Regions from separate parts of the Erwinia sp. 2186 genome, predicted to be linked through region 1. Evidence: predicted binding sites of a transcription regulator. Region 1 holds the regulator's gene; each other region holds the start of a gene.

Region 1 (5,288 bases):
GACGTTGGCGGACAGGCGACCGTATATTTCGGTGCCGGTCAGCTCTTCCAGCAGCTCTGCCCGGCTGTTGGCATCGGCATTCAGAAAGGCGGCAAACTGCCCTTGCGACAGCATCATCGATTTGGTGAAACGCTCGAAATCCAGCCCGGTCAGCGCGGTCAGCATATCCAGCTTGTCTTTCACCTTATCGGCGACGATTTTGTTGTCATCACAGCGGGCCAGCTCGACGCGCGGGGCCTGCAGATTCCCATCCACCGCGCCGCGTGCGCGGTTCTGGCTCCAGAATGCCCGCCAGGCCACGCCTTTCACTTCAAATTCAACCTCGGCCAGACATTCTGAGGTGTCGCGGGTCATCAAATCGTTCTGCGTCTGCGAGAGTTTCCCCAGCCGCGACGTCTCGTGGTACAGCGCCAGGCAGATGGCATCCAGCAGGGTGGTTTTTCCCGCGCCGGTCGGGCCGGTAATGGCAAACAAACCGTTGCTGGCAAAGGGCTCGGCGGTAAAATCTATCTTCCATTCGCCTTTCAGCGAGTTGAGGTTTTTAAACCGCAGCGTCAGGATTTTCACGGTTGCACCTCATCATCAATTTCTGCCAGCGTCAGGGTGAACAGCGCCGTCGCCCGCGCCAGCCGTTCAGGCTGTTCATTTTCTTCCAGCGCCAGACGGCGGCTAAACACCTCCTGCGCGCTGAGTTCGCTGAGGGTTTCATTGTTTTGCCGGTCGATAACCTGTTCCCGTTGCTCGCGGCTGCGGCGCAACAGCACCACCTCCACCGGCATTTCCTGGGTCAGTTCCTGAATACGCCGCTGAAGGTCGTTCAGCCACGCCTGGGTGGAAATCTCGATATCCAGCCACACCGGCTTGCCATCTTCACGCGGCGCAATCGCGGCCAGCTGCTGCTCAATCTCCTCCAGCGAGCCTTTGATCATCTGCATCGGCTGAAACAGCGGGACGGAGAGCGTTTCAACCTGGCTCAGCTTGCCGTCGGCAAAGTCGACCAGAAACACGCTTTTGTCTTTGCCCAACTCGTCAAAACTGAGCGGAATCGGGGAGCCGCTGTAGCGAATATGCTCCGTGTTGGCGATGCGCTGCGCGCGGTGGATATGACCGAGCGCGATGTAATCCGCCGGGGGAAATGCCTGGGCCGGAAAAGCATCCAGCGTGCCGATATAGATATCGCGTACCGCATCACTTTTGGTCACGCCGACGGTGGTCAGATGGCCGGTAGCAATAATCGGCAACGGTAAATCCAGCCTTTGCCGCTCGGCCTGCGCCGCCTGCCAGCAGCGATCGTAATGCTGGGTGATGGCCTCCAGCAGGCTCTGCTGCTTTTCATGGCCAGACTGACCGGCCTGGCTGACGGTGATGTCACGCGGGCGAAGGAAGGGAATGGCGCACAGGACCGCGCCAGGTTCGCCATTGCGCTTATTCAGGATCACCACCTGCTGGGCGATATCGTCACTGGCCGCGGCGATCACCCGGGTGTTGAGACAGGCCAGCAGCTCACGCGATTCATTCAGCGTGGCGACGGAATCATGATTGCCACCCAGCACCACCAGCTGACAGCCGGTTTGCTGGAGGTTGACCACGAAACGGTTATACAGCTCGCGCGCATAGCTGGGCGGCGAACCGGTGTCGAAAATATCCCCCGCGATGATAATGGCATCCACCTGATGTTCCACCGCCTGAGCCAGCAGCCAGTCTGTAAAAGCCTGATGTTCCGGGGCGCGGCTTTTGGTGTAAAAAAATTGGCCCAGATGCCAGTCTGACGTGTGGATAATTCGCATGAGATCCCTTTAAGGCGCAAGGCAGAGTCGACGATTATAAACAGCAACGCGTAAAACCCCAGTCTGAATGACTGTAACCTTCACAAAAGTGTTATAAAACGGCGGCCCGGGCCGTGCTTTTTTCATAAAACTGTCATAAAACTGACGCATAATGACGCCGCAAATCCAGTGACATTCCGTCACAGTAGCAGGAGCAATAATGGCTAAGCGTATTCTGGTAGTCGAAGATGAAGCCCCAATCCGTGAGATGTTGTGTTTCGTGCTGGAGCAAAATGACTATCAACCGATAGAAGCGGAAGATTATGACAGTGCGGTCAATTTGCTTATCGAACCCTGGCCTGATTTGATCCTGTTGGACTGGATGCTCCCGGGTGGTTCAGGCATTCAGTTTATCAAGCATTTAAAGCGTGAAGCGATGACCCGCGACATTCCGGTGATGATGCTGACGGCGCGCGGTGAAGAAGAAGATCGCGTTCGCGGTCTGGAAGTGGGGGCTGACGACTATATTACCAAGCCGTTTTCGCCGAAAGAGTTGGTGGCGCGGATTAAAGCGGTAATGCGCAGGATCTCGCCAATGGCGGTGGAAGAAGTGATTGAGATGCAGGGACTGAGCCTGGATCCTTCGTCTCATCGCGTGATGTCAGACACCCAGCCGCTGGAAATGGGGCCGACGGAATACAAGCTGCTGCATTTCTTTATGACCCATCCTGAGCGGGTTTACAGCCGTGAGCAGTTGCTTAATCATGTCTGGGGCACTAACGTGTACGTCGAAGATCGTACCGTTGACGTTCATATTCGCCGCTTACGTAAAGCGCTGGAACTGACCGGGCACGATCGCATGGTGCAGACGGTTCGCGGAACAGGTTACCGTTTCTCTGCACGTTACTGATCGTTCGCACTGGAGTCTTCACCGTGTTGGAACGCCTCTCCTGGAAGAGATTGTTGCTGGAAGTGGTGCTCGCCTGCCTTCCGGCCCTGATTTTGGGGCTGCTGGTGGGCTACCTGCCCTGGCTGCTACTGGTATCGGTGTTAGCCGTTTTGGGCTGGCATTTCGCTAATTTACTTCGTTTATCCCACTGGCTGTGGATTGACCGCAGCATGACGCCACCGGCGGGGCGCGGCAGCTGGGAACCTCTCTTTTATGGCCTTTACCAGATGCAGGCGAGAAATCGCCGGCGTCGGCGTGAGCTGGGCCATCTGATCAAACGCTTTCGCAGTGGCGCCGAATCCTTACCTGATGCGGTGGTATTGACCACCGAAGAGGGCACCATTTTCTGGTGTAACGGCCTGGCGCAACAGATGCTGGGACTGCGCTGGCCGGAAGACAATGGTCAGAACATCCTTAACCTGCTGCGCTATCCCGAGTTTACCCGCTATGTGCGGCAGCGCGATTTTACCCGACCGTTGACGCTGGTGCTGAACAGCAATCGTCAGCTGGAATTCCGCGTGATGCCCTACTCGGAAGGGCAATGGCTGCTGGTGGCCCGTGATGTCACGCAGATGCATCAGCTTGAGGGTGCCCGCCGCAACTTCTTTGCTAACGTCAGCCATGAGCTGCGCACGCCGTTAACGGTGCTGCAGGGCTATCTGGAGATGATGAACGATTCGGTGATGGAAGGCCCGCTGCGTGACAAGGCCCTGCACACCATGCAGGAGCAGACCCGCCGCATGGACGGCCTGGTGAAACAGTTGCTGACCCTGTCGCGGATTGAAGCCGCACCGGCGCTGGATCTGCAGGAAAAAGTCGACGTGCCGATGATGCTGCGTCTGCTGCAGCGTGAAGCGGAAACCCTGAGCCAGGGCCGGCACGAGATTCACTTCACGATGGACGCAGATTTGCGAGTGTATGGCAATGATGAACAGCTGCGTAGCGCCATCTCAAACCTGGTGTACAACTCGGTTAACCACACGCCGGCCGGCACGCGCATCGATATCAGCTGGCTGAGAATCCCACAGGGCGCGCAATTTAAGGTGAAGGATAACGGTCCGGGCATTGCACAAGAGCATATTCCCCGACTGACCGAACGCTTTTACCGCGTCGATAAGGCCCGTTCGCGGCAAACCGGCGGCAGCGGGCTTGGCCTGGCGATCGTCAAGCATGCGCTCAGCCACCACAACACCCGGCTGGACATTACCAGCCAGCCCGGCAAAGAGACCTGTTTCAGCTTCTCCTTACCACCAAGGTTGATTGTCAGCAGCGAGTTGGCACAGAATGCGGTTCGATGATCGTAGCGGAACCCTGTGATGAAAAAGCTGTTTCTGATGCTGCTGGCCTGTTTCAGCCTGACCACCCAGGCACAAGAGGGGATGCTGGCCGGTAACCTGACCAGCGTTGGCTCGGATACCCTTGGCAGCTTAATGACGCTGTGGGGCGATAGCTTTAACCGACAGTTTCCGGGCGTGAATGTGCAGGTGCAGGCCGCCGGTTCCTCTACCGCACCCACCTCGCTGGCGGCCGGCGCGGCGCAGATTGGCGCAATGAGTCGCCCGATGCAGGCGGTTGAGCGCCAGCTGTTCGAGGACCGCTATGGCTATCCACCGCTGGCCGTGCCGGTGGCGATGGATGCGCTGGTGGTGGTGGTCAATCAGGACAACCCGATCAAGGGTCTGAATACGCAGCAGCTCGATGCGATATTTTCCGTTACCCGCCGCTGTGGCGCGCTCTCCGCGGTGCATCGCTGGGGCGATGTGCAGTTAACCCAGCCGGGCTGGGTGTCCCGTCCTTTGCAGCGTTTTGGCCGCAATTCCGCTTCCGGCACCTGGGGCTTTTTCAAACAGCAGGCGCTGTGTAATGGCGATTTCCGCAATGATGTCGGGGAATATCCCGGCTCTGCGGCGGTGGTGCAGGCCGTGGCGGGCACGCTGAATGCCATTGGCTATGCCAGCATGGGCATTCATCTTAGCGGCGTGAAGACATTACCGGTGTCCCGCGATGGCCAGAACTGGGTGGCGCCGGATGCGGCCAATATTCGCAGCGGCCGTTATCCTTACGCCCGCAAGCTGTACCTGTACGTCAATAAACCACCCGGCAAGCCGCTGGAACCTCTTACCGCCGCGTTTCTTCATCACGTGTTATCCGCTGACGGCCAGGCGCTGGTCACCCAGGCGGGATATCTGCCGTTATCGCCAGAGCAGGTCAGTCAGGCGCGTGCGCTGATTGAGGATCGTTAACACCGGCCAAGATGAATTTTTTTCATGTCTGATGAATTATCCTCGTTTGCGCCAGCGTCGCTCTCATGACACTCTTGCGTCTGGACATATAGACATCCAGAAGTCTAAGAATAACGATTCGTGATAATTTCACCGGTAAATTATGCGCGTGTGCGCAGGTCAGGAGTGACACAACATGCAAAGAGATTCAGCTCAGTATCGTGCCGAAGTGGTAGGCAGCTTCCTTCGTCCCGCCGCCATCAAACAGGCGCGCGAGCAGTTCCAGAAGGGTGAGATTGATGCCGTTGCCCTGCGTCGTATTGAAGATGAAGCCATTCGTGATGTGGTCAC
Region 2 (5,288 bases), 2.1 Mb from region 1:
AAACTCTGGCAGCACAAGCAACAGGTGTACCTGCCGGTGCTCCATCCGTTCTCCGAAGGCCAGCTGTTGTTTATTCGTTATGACGAGCACACGACGCTTACACCCAACCGGCTGCGTATTCCTGAGCCGCCGTTGGATATCCGCAATCTGGCCACGCTTAGCGAGCTGGATGTGCTGTTGGTGCCGTTAGTGGCCTTTGATAAGCAGGGACAACGGCTGGGGATGGGCGGTGGTTTTTACGACCGCACGCTGCAAAATTGGCAGCAGCACGGATTTTTACCCGTCGGTCTTGGGCATGATTGCCAGCGGGTTGATGATCTGCCCGTTGCGGAGTGGGATGTGCCGCTTCCAGCGATGATCACGCCGTCGAAAATCTGGCAGTGGTAAGGCTGAATCGCTATAAAAAAAAGCCCCGGGCAATTGCCGGGGCTTTTTTTAGGGTGATTACTGGAGCGGGCGTTAACCCGCCAGCTTAATCAGTACAGCAGACGAGCACGGATGGTGCCCGGAATGGCTTTCATCAGCTGCAGCGCTTTGTCCGCCACATCCTGCGGTGCATCGACATCAATCACCACATAACCCATCTGTGGGGTAGTTTGCAGGTACTGTGCGGCGATGTTGACGCCCTGGTCTGCAAAGATGTTGTTGATTGCGGTCAGCACGCCGGGACGGTTCTCGTGGATGTGCAGCAAACGGCTCTGGTCGCCATGCATCGGCAGAGAGACTTCCGGGAAGTTAACCGCAGACAGCGTTGAACCGTTATCCGAGTACTTAGCCAGCTTGCCCGCCACTTCGATACCGATATTTTCCTGCGCTTCCTGCGTTGAGCCACCGATGTGTGGCGTCAGGATCACGTTATCAAACTCGCACAGCGGCGACAGGAACGGATCGCTGTTGGTCGCAGGCTCTTCCGGGAACACGTCAATTGCCGCGCCCGCCAGATGCTTGTCCGCCAGCACTTTACACAGGGCCGGAATATCGACCACGGTGCCACGTGAGGCGTTAATCAGCAGTGAGCCTGGCTTCATCATCGCCAGCTCTTCTGCGCCCATCATATTCTGCGTAGAGAGCGTCTCTGGCACATGCAGGCTGACCACATCACTCATATTCAGCAGATCAGACAGATGGCGAACCTGCGTGGCGTTACCCAGCGGCAGCTTGCTCTCGATATCATAGAAGAACACGTGCATACCCAGGCTTTCCGCCAGCACGCCCAGCTGCATGCCGATATGGCCGTAGCCGATGATGCCCAGCTTCTTACCACGGGCTTCAAAAGAACCCACGGCCAGTTTGTTCCAGATGCCACGGTGTGCTTTGGCGTTCGCGGCAGGCACGCCGCGCAGCATTAACAGCAGCTCGCCGATGACCAGCTCAGCAACGGATCGGGTATTGGAGAAAGGTGCATTAAATACCGGGATGCCACGGCTGCCAGCAGCAGTCAGATCAACCTGGTTGGTTCCGATACAGAAGCAGCCGACCGCCACCAGTTTTTCCGCCGCAGCGAAAATGTCTTCAGTGAGGTTGGTGCGCGAGCGGATACCGATAAAGTGCGCGTCGCGAATGGACTCTTTCAGAGCGTCGCTGTCCAGCGCGCCTTTATGAAATTCGATGTTGGTGTACCCTGATGCGCGCAAATTCTCGACCGCGCTCTGGTGGACGCCTTCCACCAACAGGAACTTAATCTTGTCTTTCTCCAGTGATACTTTTGCCATTTCCCGACCCTATTTTTGCGACTTCAGAAGTGCCAGCTTACCCCTATCTACATCCGGGTATAAGATAGCCTTCTGCCAAAATATCAAAATTTACGGCTGCGGCAATACAAACGATTGCCTGGATGCCAGCACGGCTAACAGGCAAGGCAGCACAATTTGGCAGATAATCGGGGAATGGTGAAAAGGATTAGCAGGATACGCCTGCGCATGAAAGTTATGTGACATAAGTCACCAAATTTCATCGGGTTCAGAAAAGATGTTTTTTATCAGAAAATAACCGACGCCAGTGCGGCGCCGGTAAGATCATTTTACTATGGTCTTCACGCCGTTGGCGGTACCGATCAGCGCAACGTCGGCACAGCGTGCGGCAAACAGCCCCACCGTGACCACGCCTGGCAGCGCATTAATCGCTTTCTCCAGCGCAATCGGGTCCAGAATTTTCAGATTATGCACGTCGAGAATAATGTTGCCGTTATCGGTCAGCACATGCTGACGGTATTCCGGCAGGCCACCCAGCTTCACCAGTTCACGCGCCACAAAACTGCGGGCCATCGGGATCACTTCCACCGGCAGCGGGAAACCGCCCAGCACATCAACCTGTTTAGACTCATCCGCGATACAGACAAACTTATCCGCCACCGCAGAGATGATTTTCTCCCGCGTCAGCGCCGCGCCACCGCCTTTGATCATCTGCATCATGCCGTTGATCTCATCAGCGCCATCGACGTAGACCGACAGGGAGTCAATCTCGTTGAGGTCGAACACCTGAATACCCAGGCTTTTCAGCTTCTCTGTTGAAGCCTCAGAGCTGGAGACCGCACCGTCAATCTGGTGTTTGATCGAGCCCAATGCATCGATAAAGTGAGCGGCAGTGGAACCCGTTCCCACACCGACAATGGTGCCCGGGGTAACGTAGTCCAGCGCTGCCCAACCTACGGCCTTTTTCAGTTCATCCTGTGTCATGGTAAGTTTAGATTCCGTACAGCTACAGTGTGGCGCTAGTATAAAACAACCCGATGGAAATGACTGCCTTCACGCGGGCTTTGTTGGCACTTTGGAAGCCAGGCCACAAACCTGAAGCGGGATAATGTCGCCTTTGCCCAGGGCAAAGTGACAAAAATATGGCATAGTGCAGTTTCCACACCTGAAAGAGAGTTATCACCCACTATGAAACGCCCGGATTATCGCACGCTTCAGGCGCTGGATGCAGTGATTCGCGAGCGCGGCTTCGAACGCGCAGCACAAAAGCTTTGCATTACCCAGTCGGCAGTCTCACAACGAATCAAGCAGTTGGAGAACATGTTCGGCCAGCCGCTGCTGGTGCGTACCGTGCCGCCACGCCCAACCGAGCAAGGGCAAAAGCTGCTGGCGTTACTGCACCAGGTTGAACTGCTGGAAGAGGAGTGGTTGGGCGATGAGAACAGCGGCACCACGCCATTGCTGCTGTCGCTGGCGATAAACGCCGACAGTCTGGCAACCTGGCTGCTGCCCGCGCTGAAAACCGTATTAACCGACTCTCCGGTGCGTCTGAACCTGCAGGTGGAAGATGAAAGCCGCACGCAGGAACGCCTGCGTCGTGGCGAAGTGGTTGGGGCAGTGAGTATTCAGCCACAGCCTCTGCCAAGCTGCCTGGTGGATCAGCTCGGCGCGCTGGATTATCTGTTTGTCGGCTCAAAGGAATTTGCCGCGCGTTATTTCCCGAATGGCGTGACCCGCTCTGCCCTGCTGAAAGCACCCGCGGTGGCCTTCGACCATCTGGATGATATGCATCAGGCCTTTTTACAGCAGAACTTTGACCTGTCGCCGGGCAGCGTGCCCTGCCATATCGTTAACTCGTCGGAAGCGTTTGTGCAGCTGGCGCGTCAGGGCACCACCTGCTGTATGATCCCGCACCTGCAGATTGAGCGCGAGCTGGCAGAAGGCGAGCTGATTGACTTAACGCCGGGCCTGTTCCAGCGCCGGATGCTTTACTGGCACCGCTTCGCGCCAGAAAGCCGCCTGATGCGCAAAGTCACCGATGCGTTGATCGCTCACGGCCATCGCGTCCTGCGTCAGCCGGAATAGGCCATAAAAAAAGGCTCCCGTTGGGAGCCCTGAATGCAGCCTGCACAGGGCGTTGTCACCGACAACGCCCTTTTTGCGATTACGGGTTACGCTGCAGTTCAAACACCACATCAACCTGATCGTCGAAGTGAATGCTCTGCTTTTCATAGGTTTCCGCCGCAGAGGTCATCGGTGCGGCATCGGCCATTTTATACATGCGCGCGACCGGCATTGGCTGGTAGTTAGCAACGTGATAACGGATGCTGTAAACCGGGCCCAGCTTGGTATTAAAGCCTTTCGCCAGCTCGCCTGCCTGCTGCGTCGCGTCCTGAATCGCCGCCTGACGCGCCTTGTTGCGGTATTCATCCGGATGGGCCACGCCCAGCTCAACGGAGCGGATTTCGTTCAGGCCAGACTTCAGCGCACCGTCCAGCAGCTCGTTCAGCTTATCTAACTGACGCAGAGTCACCTGCACCTGACGCACCGCACGGTAGCCTTTCAGCACCGCTTTGCCTTCTTTGGTGTAGTCATATTCTGGCTGGGTACGCAGGTTAGCGGCATCAATATCTTTCTTCTCAATGCCATTTTTTTGCAGGAAATCAAAGTACTGCGCGACTCGCGTATCGGCCTGAGCCTTGGCTGTCGCGGCATCTTTCGCCGAAATGCTGACTTCAATAGCCAGCGTAGCGATATCCGGTGTGGCTTCAACACTGGACTGGCCAGACGTCACAACGTGTGGGCCATTCGGCAGCTCATCTGCCAGCGCCAGAGCCGGTACGGTTCCAAATCCAATCATTGCGGCCAGGGCCAATTTAGTAAGCTTCACTGGGTTCCTCCGTGGGGTATTTCAGTCACATCAAGGTTTACTGACGGGGAAAATTGCCTCACCGCCAGAGAAATGTTCCGTCAAAACGCAACAAGCTGGCATATGTTATTGCGTTTTCGGGTATCAGGCTATGACCTTTATTCCTGGAGTGAGTTCCTTGTGACTGAAATCATCCCCATCAGACAATTACTGGAAACCTGTTGCCTGCAGCGCCAGCTTTAACGCAATGCCCCACATCATTACCCCAACCAGCGCATTGATGATGCGTTGGGCTTTCGCCGTATTCAGCACCGGTGACAGCCAGGCGGCGAGTGACGCCAGGCCAAAGAACCACAGGATTGATGCGGTGACCGAGCCCAACGCAAACCAGCTGCGGGCTTCCGCCGGTAGCTGTCCGCCCAGACTGCCGAGCACCACAAAGGTATCGATATAGACATGCGGATTCAGCCAAGTCACGGCCATCATGGTGGCGACAATCCGCCAGCGTCCCTGCTTCATCGCGGCGGAGGAAGAGAGGTCAATGTTGCCGCTGAACGCGGTACGCAATGCTCCCCAGCCGTACCACAGCAGGAAAAGCACGCCGCCCCAGGTCACCAGATTGAGCAGCAGTGGCGATTGGGTCAGCAAGGCACTGCCGCCAAACACTCCGGCGCAAATCAGGACGATGTCGCTCAGGGTACAGAGTCCGGCGGTCATCAGATGATATT
Region 3 (5,288 bases), 930 kb from region 1:
GGGCACCGGAAAATGGCGCGCACGCCCGTTTGGTATCAATGCGCTGACCCACAGCCGTGAACGTTACCGGCGCAATCTGCGCTTTTACGCTGACGACCCCGGCCTGCGGGTAGGTGGTCCAACCTACCATTGGGTGCGTGAAGGCGTGCTGGCCGGACAAAGCATTTTAGAGAAAGCGAAAGAAATCACCACGCCGCTGCTGCTGCTGCAGGCCGGTGCGGACAAGGTGGTGGATAACCGGGCCCAGGATTTATTCTGTCAGGCCATGACCACTGCGGGGCAACCCTGCGAAGGGGGAAAACCGTTTGTTATCGACGGCGCGCGTCATGAGATCTTGTTTGAAAAAGACAGCATGCGTGCCGAAGCGCTGGACGCGATCGTCGCGTTTTTTTCCAGACATCCCTAATTGTGCACGACTCAGATATGACTCTCATTAGCGGGCAAGAAAGCATGCCCGATAACAGACAAACCAGAGGTTTTATGTACCCTATCGTTGCTTCCGATCTTGATGGCACCCTGTTGTCTCCGGATCACCGTCTCTCCTCCTTCGCCCGTGAAACGCTGCCGCTGCTGACCCGCAAAGGCGTGAACTTTATTTTTGCCACCGGCCGTCACTATATCGATGTCGCCCAGATGCGCGACAGCCTGGGGATTGATGCGTTTATGATCACCTCCAACGGCGCTCGCGTGCACAATACCGCCGGCGAGCTGGTGTTCAGCCACAACCTGGATGAAGACATCGCCAGTGAGTTGTTTGCGATGCACCACGACCATCAGGACATCTTCACCAACGTCTATCGCGATGAAGAGTGGTTCCTGAACCGCAATCGCCCTGAAGAGATGGATTTTTTCCGTGAGTCCGACTTCAACTATCAGATCTATCAGCCGGGTTCGCTGCCAACCGATGGCATCAGCAAGGTGTTCTTTACCTGTGGTAAGCCCGAACTGCTGATCCCGCTGGAAGAAGCGCTGATTGCTCGCTGGGGCGATCGGGTTAACGTCAGTTTCTCGCTGCCGACCTGTCTGGAAGTGATGGCGGGTGGCGTCTCTAAAGGCCACGCGCTGGATGCCGTCTCGCAATCGCTGGGTTACAGCCTGAAGGACTGCATTTCCTTTGGTGACGGCATGAATGATAAAGAGATGCTGAGCATGGCGGGCAAAGGCTGCATCATGAGCAACTCTCACCAGCGCCTGAAAGATTTCCTGCCGGAGCTGGAAGTGATTGGCAGCAACGCGGATAACGCGGTGCCGCATTACCTGCGCAAGATGTACAACGTCTAAGCCGTAATAACCGCCCCGAATCCGGGGCGGTCTCACGTTATTCAGCCGACTTCAGCTGCTGTTTATGTTTGTTTTCACTGAGCATGGTCAGCAGCAGGAAGATCACCGACAGCACGCAGCCGCCAATCATGATGATAAAGCCGCCGTCCCAACCAAAGTAATCCACGGTATAACCGACAATCGCGCTTGCCGCGACCGATCCGCCAAGATAACCAAACAAACCGGTAAAGCCTGCCGCCGTGCCTGCCGCCTTTTTCGGTGCCAGTTCCAGCGCATGCAGTCCAATCAGCATCACCGGGCCATAAATCAGGAAGCCGATGACGATCATGCAGGCCATATCAATCCCCGGATTGCCTGCGGGATTCATCCAGTAAATCACCGTGGCAATGGTCACCAGCACCATAAAGAACACCCCGGTCGCCCCGCGATTGCCCTTAAAGACTTTGTCCGACATCCAGCCGCACAGCAACGTTCCTGGGATCCCGGCGTATTCGTAGAAGAAATATGCCCAGGAGGATTTATCCAGCGCGAAGTGCTTAACCTCTTTCAGGTAGGTCGGTGACCAGTCGAGGATGCCGTAACGCAGCAGATACACGAACACGTTCGCCAGCGCGATGTACCACAGCAGTTTGTTCGGCAGAACGTACTGCATAAAGATCTGCTTAGCGGTCAGCTCCTCTTCATGCTTCTCATCGTAATCCACCGGATAGTCGTTCTTGTACTCTTCAATCGGCGGCAAACCACAGGATTGTGGCGTGTCTCGCATCAGCGCAAAGGCAAAAACAGCCACCAGAATCGCGCCGAACGCCGGCATATAGAGCGCTGCTTTCCAGTCGTTAAACCACGCCATGCCCAGCAGGAACAGCAACGGTGGGATGCCGCCGCCAACGTTATGTGCACAGTTCCACACCGACACAATGCCGCCACGCTCTTTCTGTGACCACCAGTGAACCATGGTTCGCCCGCACGGTGGCCAGCCCATGCCCTGGAACCAGCCGCAGAGAAACAGCAGGACAAACATCACCATGATGCTGGACGTTGCCCAGGGCACAAAGCCCATAAACAGCATCACCGCAGCGGCCAGGATCAAACCGGCGGGCAGGAAATAGCGGGGATTAGAGCGGTCCGAGACCGATCCCATAATGAATTTGGAAAAACCGTAAGCGATAGAAATACCGGATAACGCGAAGCCGAGATCGCCCCGTGAGAATCCCTGTTCAATCAGGTAGGGCATGGCCAGCGCGAAGTTTTTACGCACCAGATAGTAGGCGGCGTAACCGAAGAATATACCCAGGAAGATTTGCCAGCGTAGCTTGCGGTAGAGCGGATCCACCTGGCTGGCTTCAACGCGCGGCTGATGAGATGCCGGTTTGAAAATACTTAACATATAAGCCTCCAATGGCGACGTTCTTGTTGTTTTAACCTCCGCGGACGCCTCACATCATCGATCCGTCCGTCAAAGGGCGTAGGGATGTTCCATTTCGCGCACAGGATAGGGGTTTTCTGCTGTTGAGACTGTGAAGGTTTACACAAATGTTACATTTTTATGACAGCGCGGAAGGATGAAAAAGCGCCAGATGTAAACTAAATACTTTCCTGCAACTTCGGTCATTTCGTTACACTGGGCGCACTTTTCGCAGCAGAGTCTTCCATTGTGACGTTACTGATTGTCACCACAATTTTGTGGGCATTTTCTTTTAGCCTGATTGGCGAATACCTGGCGGGCCAGGTCGATAGCGTATTTTCGGTGTTAGTGCGCCTGGTGCTGGCGGCGGTGGTGTTCCTGCCGTTTCTGCGCTGGCGTGGCTATCGGGCCTCGACCATCCTGATGTACATGGCGGTGGGCGCATTGCAGCTCGGCATCATGTATCTGATCAGTTTCCAGGCCTATCTCTACCTCAGCGTGCAGGAATTCCTGCTGTTTACGGTGATGACGCCGCTGTACGTGACGCTGGTTTATGATTTGCTGACCGGCCGTGGCGTGCGCTGGGGCTATGCCCTTAGCGCGATGCTGGCGGTGGGCGGCGCGGCTATCATCCGCTACGACAAAGTCAGCGATCATTTCTGGTTCGGCCTGATGCTGGTGCAGCTGGCTAACCTCATCTTTGCCATTGGCATGGTCGGGTATAAGCGCCTGCAGGAAATCCGGCCGGTACCGCAGCACACCGCGTTCTCCTGGTTCTATCTGGGCGCGGCGATGATTGCCGTTGTGGCGTGGTTTATGTGGGGAAATCCGCAAAAATTACCGACGACTTCGCTGCAGTGGGGCATTTTGATTTGGCTGGGTGTGGTGGCGTCTGGGCTGGGCTACTTTATGTGGAACTATGGTGCGACGCAGGTTGATGCCGGCACGCTGGGGATCATGAACAACATGCATGTGCCCGCCGGACTGCTGGTGAACCTGGCGATCTGGCAGCAGCAGCCACACTGGCCGAGCTTTATTATTGGTGCCGCGGTTATTTTCGCTTCATTGCTGGTGCACCGACACTGGATCGTGAAAGGCCGATAGCGTGGGGAACGTGCAGGGATAACGGGCAGACTGCTGCTGCCCGCTATGACTTACTTGGCTTTTGGCACAACCGCAGGACGGATTTTCATGGTCAGTCCTTTCAGGAAGTTACGCAGGATCTGATCGCCGCACTCGCGGTAGTTTTTGTGACCAGGCTTGCGGAAAATCGCCCCAATCTCAGACTGTCCCACCGCAAAATCCGCCATCTTCAGAATGTCGAGAATGTCGGTGGTTTTCAGATCGAACGCCACGCGCAGCTTCTTCATCATGATGTTATTGGTCATCTTGCGCTCGATGGACGGCTCTGGTGCATCTTCACTTTTGCCGCGGCGCTGGAAAATCAGGCCATTCAGGAAGTAGCCCATAATCACATCCGGGCATTCACGGAAACCGTCTTCATCGTCTTTCTTCAGGAAGCTGTTGATTTCGGCTTCGGTGACTTCTGTTTCTGCCAGCGCCAAAATTGCCACAACCTGCGCATCGCTCAGGTTAAGCATGAAGCGCACGCTGCGCAGAACGTCGTTATTAGTCATAAAAATCTCATCAGGGATCAAAGGCTGTTGTGCGCATTATAGTGACAAATGGCCGTTGATACAGGAAAACCCACCAGCGATTCAGGCTGGCAGGTAAATCAGGAGTGGGTCAGCGGAGAGGGCAGTGCGGCACCGGGCTGAGAAGCGTCTCTGACCAGCGGCAGATGATCGCAGGCATGCTGGCGGGCAGAACGGATAAAGGCTTCGGTCACCGGCTGACGCTGTTCACCATCGCGCACGGCGGCATACAGCCGACTCCACAGGCCATCACCCAGCGTTTTGGTCACCACCAGTCCCTGATGTTCGAAGCTTTCCACCACCCAATGCGGCAGTGCCGCAATCCCCATTCCGGCCGACACCATCTGGATCAGCAGTAGGGTGTTATCGACGCTTTTCAGCGCCGGGCTGACGCCAGCCGGTTGCAGGAAGTGTCGCCAGATATCCAGACGCTGACGCTGCACCGGATAAATCATCAGCACTTCATTCGCCAAATCTTCCGGCGAGATATGGTCCACTTTCGCCAGCGGATGATCCTGGGCCAGCACTAACCTCACTTCAAAATCAAACATCGGCGAATAGAACAGGCCACTGCGCGGCAGAATATCGGAGGTCAGCACGATATCCAGCTCGCCCTGCTGCAAGGCAGGCTGAGGGTCGAAGGTGACGCCCGATTTGAAATCCATCACCACCTGAGGCCAGCTCTGGCGGAAATTACTCAACGCCGGCGTCAGCCACTGGATACAGCTATGGCATTCAATGGCGATGCGCAGCGTGGTCTGGTGAGGCTCGTGGCAGGCCTGAAGCGCCTGCTGGATCTGCGGCAACACCTGTTCCGCCAGCTGCAGCAGGATTTCGCCCTGGGGCGTAAAGCGCAGCGGCTGGCTTTTACGCACGAATAACCGAAAGCCCAGACGCTGTTCCAGGTCGCTGAACTGATGAGATAACGCCGACTGCGTTTGGTGAAG
Region 4 (5,288 bases), 380 kb from region 1:
CGAGGAATATCCTTCCTGCTTCAGGTTATCGGTGCGTTAGCTGCCCCATTCGCTGACCCGCGTCAGCGCCAGGGGATGCGCTCGCGTGCCGGATTATTGATTGATTTTTGAGCCGATGGCTTTATGCTGTTTTTTTGCCTTACAAAGCAGGGAGATAACGATGAGAGTTCTGATCGCGGCGGAAGAGAACGCTTGGGGCGGCATGATCCAACAGTTTCGTCACACCTTGCCAGACGTCGAGTTCACGGCTTCTGCGGGCCACGCCGCCGAAAGCCTGGCCGGATACGATGCCTTAATCCCCGGTATGGCAAAAGTCACGCCTGAGCTGCTCAAAACCGCTGACCGGCTGAAGCTGATACAGCAGGCCGGTGCCGGGCTGGAAGGGGTGGACCTGGCCAGCGCCAAAGCGCTTGGCATTCAGGTGGCTAACGTGCCGTCGGACCGATCCGGCAATGCCGATTCGGTCGCCGAACTGGGGATCTGGATGATGATTGGCCTGGCGCGCAAAGCCCGCGAGATCCCTGAGATGATCGCCACGCGTCAGCTTGGCCTGCCGGTGGGCATGGGGCTGATGGGGAAAACCGTCGGGCTGGTGGGGCTGGGCGGCATCGGTAAAGCGCTGGCGAAACGACTGGCACCCTTTGGCGTGCGGCTGATTGGCGTGAAACGCACCGCCGATCAGGCCTTCGCTAAAGCGCATCAGCTGGACTGGCTGGGCAATATGGCCCATCTGCCCGCGCTGCTGAATGACGCCGACTTTGTGATCCTCAGCCTGCCGGACAATGCCGACACCCGCCATATCATTGATGAAACCGCGCTGGCGCAGATGAAGCCGGGCAGTTTCCTGATCAACCTGGGGCGTGGCGGACTGATTGAAAAGCAGGCGTTGCTGGCGGCGCTGGAAGTGAATCACCTGGCAGGCGCCGGGCTGGATGTGTTCTGGCAGGAGCCGCCCGAGCCGGATGACGCGCTGTTTCAGTACAACGTCATCGCCACGCCGCATATCGGCGGCGTCACCGATAATTCGCTGAACGGCAACGTGGCGGGGGTATGTGAAAACCTGCGGCGCTTACGCGATGGCGAAGAGATCCTGAATCGCTGGGCGTAAGAGGCTGACCTAACGCGCTTTCTGCCCGACCATCACGTCAATGCCCAGCTGTTTCAGCTTCTGCGCCAGCTCTTTCGGCGGGGCATCGTCGCTGACCAGCGTCTCGAAGGCGCTGAGTTCGCCGATGCGGGCAGGCAACACTTTGCCAAACTTGCTGCTGTCAGCCACCAGAATCTTGTGGCTGGCACGCTGCATCGCCTGATGCTTCATCGGCAATTCGTTGAGGTTGTAGCAGGTCGCACCCTGACCGGCATCAATGCCTGCCGCAGAGATAAAGGCTTTGCCGGGACACAGGCTGTCCATTACCGAGCCGTGACCCAGCGGAGTGAAGATGGCGTTGTCGGCATGAAACTCACCGCCGTTGAGGATCACCTGACAGGCCGGTTTCTCTTTCAGCGCCAGGAAGGTGTTCATCGCGCAGCAGATGGCGGTAAACGCCAGCTCATTATCGATGGCATCGACAATCCACGGCATGGTGGTGCCGCAGTCAAAGAACACCGTATCACCCGGCTCAATCAGCGACGCCGCCAGCTGGCCCAGACGCCGCTTTTTCTCGACGTTATGCGCCTGCTGATCGGAGACAAAGTAGTGACCCTGATTGCTTTTCGGATCGCTGACAATGTAGCCCCCCAATAACACCACCACCGACGGCTGTTCGTTGAGATCGCGACGGATGGTCATCTCGGACACACCCAGCAGTCGCGCCGCCTCTCGCAGGTGGATTTTATCGGTTCGCTTAAGCGCAGATGCCAGCTTGTTTACGCGCTCGTCGCGGCGGGTTTCCATGGTCAGTCACTCCTGATAATACGGTTAATAACCCTCGCCGGCAGCGCTGCCGTTAACGATGGCGACGCCGGAGCTGGTGCCGATACGGCTGGCGCCCGCCTGGATCATGATGTCTGCCGTCTGTCGGTCGCGCACCGCGCCGGATGCTTTGACCGCCACCTCAGGGCCAACGGTATCATGCATCAGACGGACGTGCTCTTCGCGCGCGCCGCCGGTACTGAAACCGGTGGACGTTTTCACAAACGCGACCTTCAGTTCACGACAAATTTCACAGATTTGAATGATTTGCGCATCGCTAAGCAGGCAGGTCTCTAATATTACCTTCAATGGGATCGGGCCGCAAACCTCGCGCACCGCCTGAATATCGGCGCTGACGGCCTTCACCTCACCGCTTTGCAGCCAGCCAACGTTAATCACCATATCAATCTCCTGCGCACCGGCCGCAATGGCGGCTTTCGCTTCGAAGGCTTTGGCGCTGGTCAGGCCGGCACCCAGCGGAAAACCGATGACGGAACAGACCTTTACCTCACTTCCCGCCAGCTTCTCCGCCACTAACGGCACATAACCCGAATTGACGCACACCGCGTAAAAGTGGTGGGCGATGGCTTCGTCACACAGGGTGGCGATCTGTTGCACGGTGGCATTCGCCGCCAGCAGGGTGTGGTCGATGTAGCGGGCATAGTCCAGGTTTTGCACGAGAATCTCCTCAGCAGATTAGGGGGTTTTGTTAAAATAATAACATTTTCATTCTGGCGTCAATCGCCAATTAACATCTCGCGGGCGGGATTTTCAGGCTGAGACGGGTGTCACAAAAATAACATGAGATGATTGTTATTGTTATTTCCACAACATTTAATGATGAAAATTTACACGGGGAATACGTCATGGACATTGCCGTCATCGGCTCCAATATGGTCGATCTGATCACTTACACCAACAGTATGCCGAAAGCCGGTGAAACCTTAGAAGCGCCCGACTTCGCACTGGGCTGCGGCGGCAAAGGGGCCAACCAGGCCGTTGCGGCGGCGAAGCTGGGTGCCAGCGTGATGATGGTCAGCAAAGTGGGCGAAGACCTGTTTGCGGACAACACGGTGAAAAATTTGCAGCGGTTCGGCGTCGACGCGCAGCACGTCACCGTCGCGGCGGGCACCTCCAGCGGCGTGGCACCGATTTTTGTCGATGACCAGTCGCAAAACCGCATCCTGATTATCAAAGGGGCCAACGCGCACCTGTCTCCGGCGGATATTGATGCCGCCGCGGACGATCTTAAGCGCTGTCGTCTGATGGTGTTGCAGCTGGAGATCCCGCTGCCGACGGTCTATTACGCCATCGACTTTGCGCGGCAGAACGGCATTCAGGTGATCCTCAATCCCGCGCCGGCGGTGGCCGGTCTGGACATCGATTACGCCTGCCAGTGCGACTTCTTTATGCCTAACGAAACCGAACTGGAGATCCTGACGGGCCTGCCGGTCAGCACCGAAGACGAAGTGCTGCGCGCCGGGCAGATGCTGCTGGGACGCGGCCTGAAAAACCTGATTATCACTCTCGGCAGCCGCGGATCGGTGTGGATGCAGGGAGATGCCGTCCACCGCATTAAGCCCACGCCGGTGAAGGCGATTGATACCAGTGGCGCAGGGGATGCCTTTATCGGCTGCTTTGCCCACTTTCTGATCCAGCATGGCGATATCGCGAAGGCAATGCAGTCTGCCTCCGACTATGCCGCCTGTAGCGTCACCGGACGGGGAACCCAGCTTTCGTACCCTGATGCCGATACCTTCCACCGTTTTCTCAACGATTAACTGAGGATTCGCTATGCAACCGACCATCGTCCAGCAGCCTGATGGCTATTTAAATAAGACGCCACTGTTTCAGTTTATTTTGCTCTCGTGCCTGTTCCCGTTATGGGGCTGCGCCGCCAGCCTGAATGATATTTTGATCACCCAGTTCAAAAGCGTTTTCGCCCTCAGCGATTTCGCCAGCGCGCTGGTGCAGAGCGCCTTTTACGGCGGCTATTTTTTAATTGCCATTCCGGCCTCGCTGGTGATCCGCAGCAGTAGCTACAAGATTGCGATCCTGCTGGGGCTGGCGCTGTATATCGCCGGTTGCGTGATGTTCTATCCGGCTTCGCATATGGCGACCTACACCATGTTCCTGGCGGCGATCTTCGCGATTGCTATCGGGTTGAGCTTCCTGGAAACGGCGGCGAATACCTACAGCTCGATGATCGGTCACCGCGATCACGCCACGTTGCGGCTGAACGTCAGCCAGACGTTCTACCCGATTGGCGCGCTGATGGGCATCGTGTTGGGCAAATACCTGGTGTTCCAGGATGGCGACAGCCTGCACAGCCAGATGGCCAGCATGAACCCGGAACAGCTGCACCAGTTCCGTCTGACCATGCTGGAGCACACGCTGGAACCTTACAAATACCTGGTGATGGTCCTGGTGGTGGTGATGGTGTTGTTCCTGTTGACCCGTTATCCGCACTGCAAACCGCAGAGCAATGAGAAAAAGCTGCCGAGCCTTGGCGAAACCTTCAGCTATCTGGCCAAAAACCGCCACTTCAAGCGCGGCATCATTGCGCAGTTCCTTTACGTGGGGATGCAGGTGGCGGTCTGGTCGTTCACCATTCGTCTGGCGCTGAACCTCGGTGCGGCCAACGAGCGTCATGCCTCTAACTTTATGATTTACAGCTTTATCTGCTTCTTTATCGGCAAGTTTGTCGCCAACTTCCTGATGACGCGCTTCCGCGCCGAGAAGGTGCTGATTGCCTATTCCATCGTCGGTGTGGCCACGCTGGCCTACGTGATGCTGGTGCCAAACTTCACCGCCGTCTATGCCGCCGTGTTCGTCAGCGTGTTGTTTGGGCCATGCTGGGCGACGATTTATGCCGGCACCCTGTCTACCGTCGAGAGCAAATACACCGAAGTGGCCGGCGCGTTTATCGTGATGGCGATTGTCGGTGCCGCCTTTATCCCGGCCTTGCAGGGACTGGTGTCTGACCGTCTCGGCTCGATGCAGATGGCGTTTGGCGTCTCGCTGCTGTGCTTCGCCTGGGTGGGCTTCTACTTCTGGGGCGAACTGCGCCATAAAAAACAGCCGGCAGTCAGCGGTCGTCTGGCTGAGGAGGCACGATGAGAACCACTTTGCCACTGCATCCCTCGCTGTTCGGTGAAACGCCGCGCACGCTGCTGGATAACGCCGACGTCAAAGTCGATCTGTTCCGTTACCCCTCAGGGATTGAGGCGGTGCGGATGGAGAACCGCCGTGGCTTTGTAATCGTGCTGCCGTATTACGGGCAGATGGTGTGGGATGCGGCTTTCGACGGTCAGCGGATGACCATGGGCAACGGCTTTAAGCAACCGTTGCCGGGCAAGGACATTATCGACACCTA

The links. Region 1 encodes PhoB, which activates phosphate uptake and scavenging genes when phosphate is short. Its sites were predicted from a motif close to CTGTCATAAAACTGNCNNAT; they were not measured.
Region 2: the regulator PhoB is predicted to act here: its motif matches at 1,918-1,937, upstream of serA (phosphoglycerate dehydrogenase).
Region 3: the regulator PhoB is predicted to act here: its motif matches at 2,815-2,834, upstream of glpT (glycerol-3-phosphate transporter).
Region 4: the regulator PhoB is predicted to act here: its motif matches at 2,698-2,717, upstream of rbsK (ribokinase).

Annotation. Positions count from the first base shown of each region.
Region 1 covers NZ_CM173824.1:3,726,340-3,731,627, reverse strand. The annotation lists gene ACXKZG_RS17455 (SbcC/MukB-like Walker B domain-containing protein) at 1-567, opposite strand, end outside; gene sbcD (exonuclease subunit SbcD) at 564-1,787, opposite strand; gene phoB (phosphate response regulator transcription factor PhoB) at 1,987-2,676, shown strand; gene phoR (phosphate regulon sensor histidine kinase PhoR) at 2,700-4,013, shown strand; gene ACXKZG_RS17435 (PstS family phosphate ABC transporter substrate-binding protein) at 4,032-4,958, shown strand; gene ACXKZG_RS17430 (cobalamin-independent methionine synthase II family protein) at 5,134-5,288, shown strand, end outside.
Region 2 covers NZ_CM173824.1:948,734-954,021, reverse strand. The annotation lists gene ACXKZG_RS04425 (5-formyltetrahydrofolate cyclo-ligase) at 1-387, shown strand, start outside; gene serA (phosphoglycerate dehydrogenase) at 477-1,712, opposite strand; gene rpiA (ribose-5-phosphate isomerase RpiA) at 2,016-2,675, opposite strand; gene ACXKZG_RS04410 (LysR family transcriptional regulator ArgP) at 2,880-3,776, shown strand; gene ACXKZG_RS04405 (oxidative stress defense protein) at 3,856-4,581, opposite strand; gene argO (arginine exporter ArgO) at 4,768-5,288, opposite strand, start outside.
Region 3 covers NZ_CM173824.1:4,654,573-4,659,860, reverse strand. The annotation lists gene pldB (lysophospholipase L2) at 1-406, shown strand, start outside; gene yigL (sugar/pyridoxal phosphate phosphatase YigL) at 481-1,281, shown strand; gene glpT (glycerol-3-phosphate transporter) at 1,319-2,668, opposite strand; gene ACXKZG_RS21665 (carboxylate/amino acid/amine transporter) at 2,936-3,790, shown strand; gene ACXKZG_RS21660 (YehS family protein) at 3,841-4,323, opposite strand; gene metR (HTH-type transcriptional regulator MetR) at 4,422-5,288, opposite strand, start outside.
Region 4 covers NZ_CM173824.1:4,106,609-4,111,896, reverse strand. The annotation lists gene ACXKZG_RS19185 (2-hydroxyacid dehydrogenase) at 161-1,108, shown strand; gene deoR (DNA-binding transcriptional repressor DeoR) at 1,118-1,894, opposite strand; gene deoC (deoxyribose-phosphate aldolase) at 1,919-2,590, opposite strand; gene rbsK (ribokinase) at 2,779-3,693, shown strand; gene fucP (L-fucose:H+ symporter permease) at 3,707-5,032, shown strand; gene ACXKZG_RS19160 (aldose 1-epimerase family protein) at 5,029-5,288, shown strand, end outside.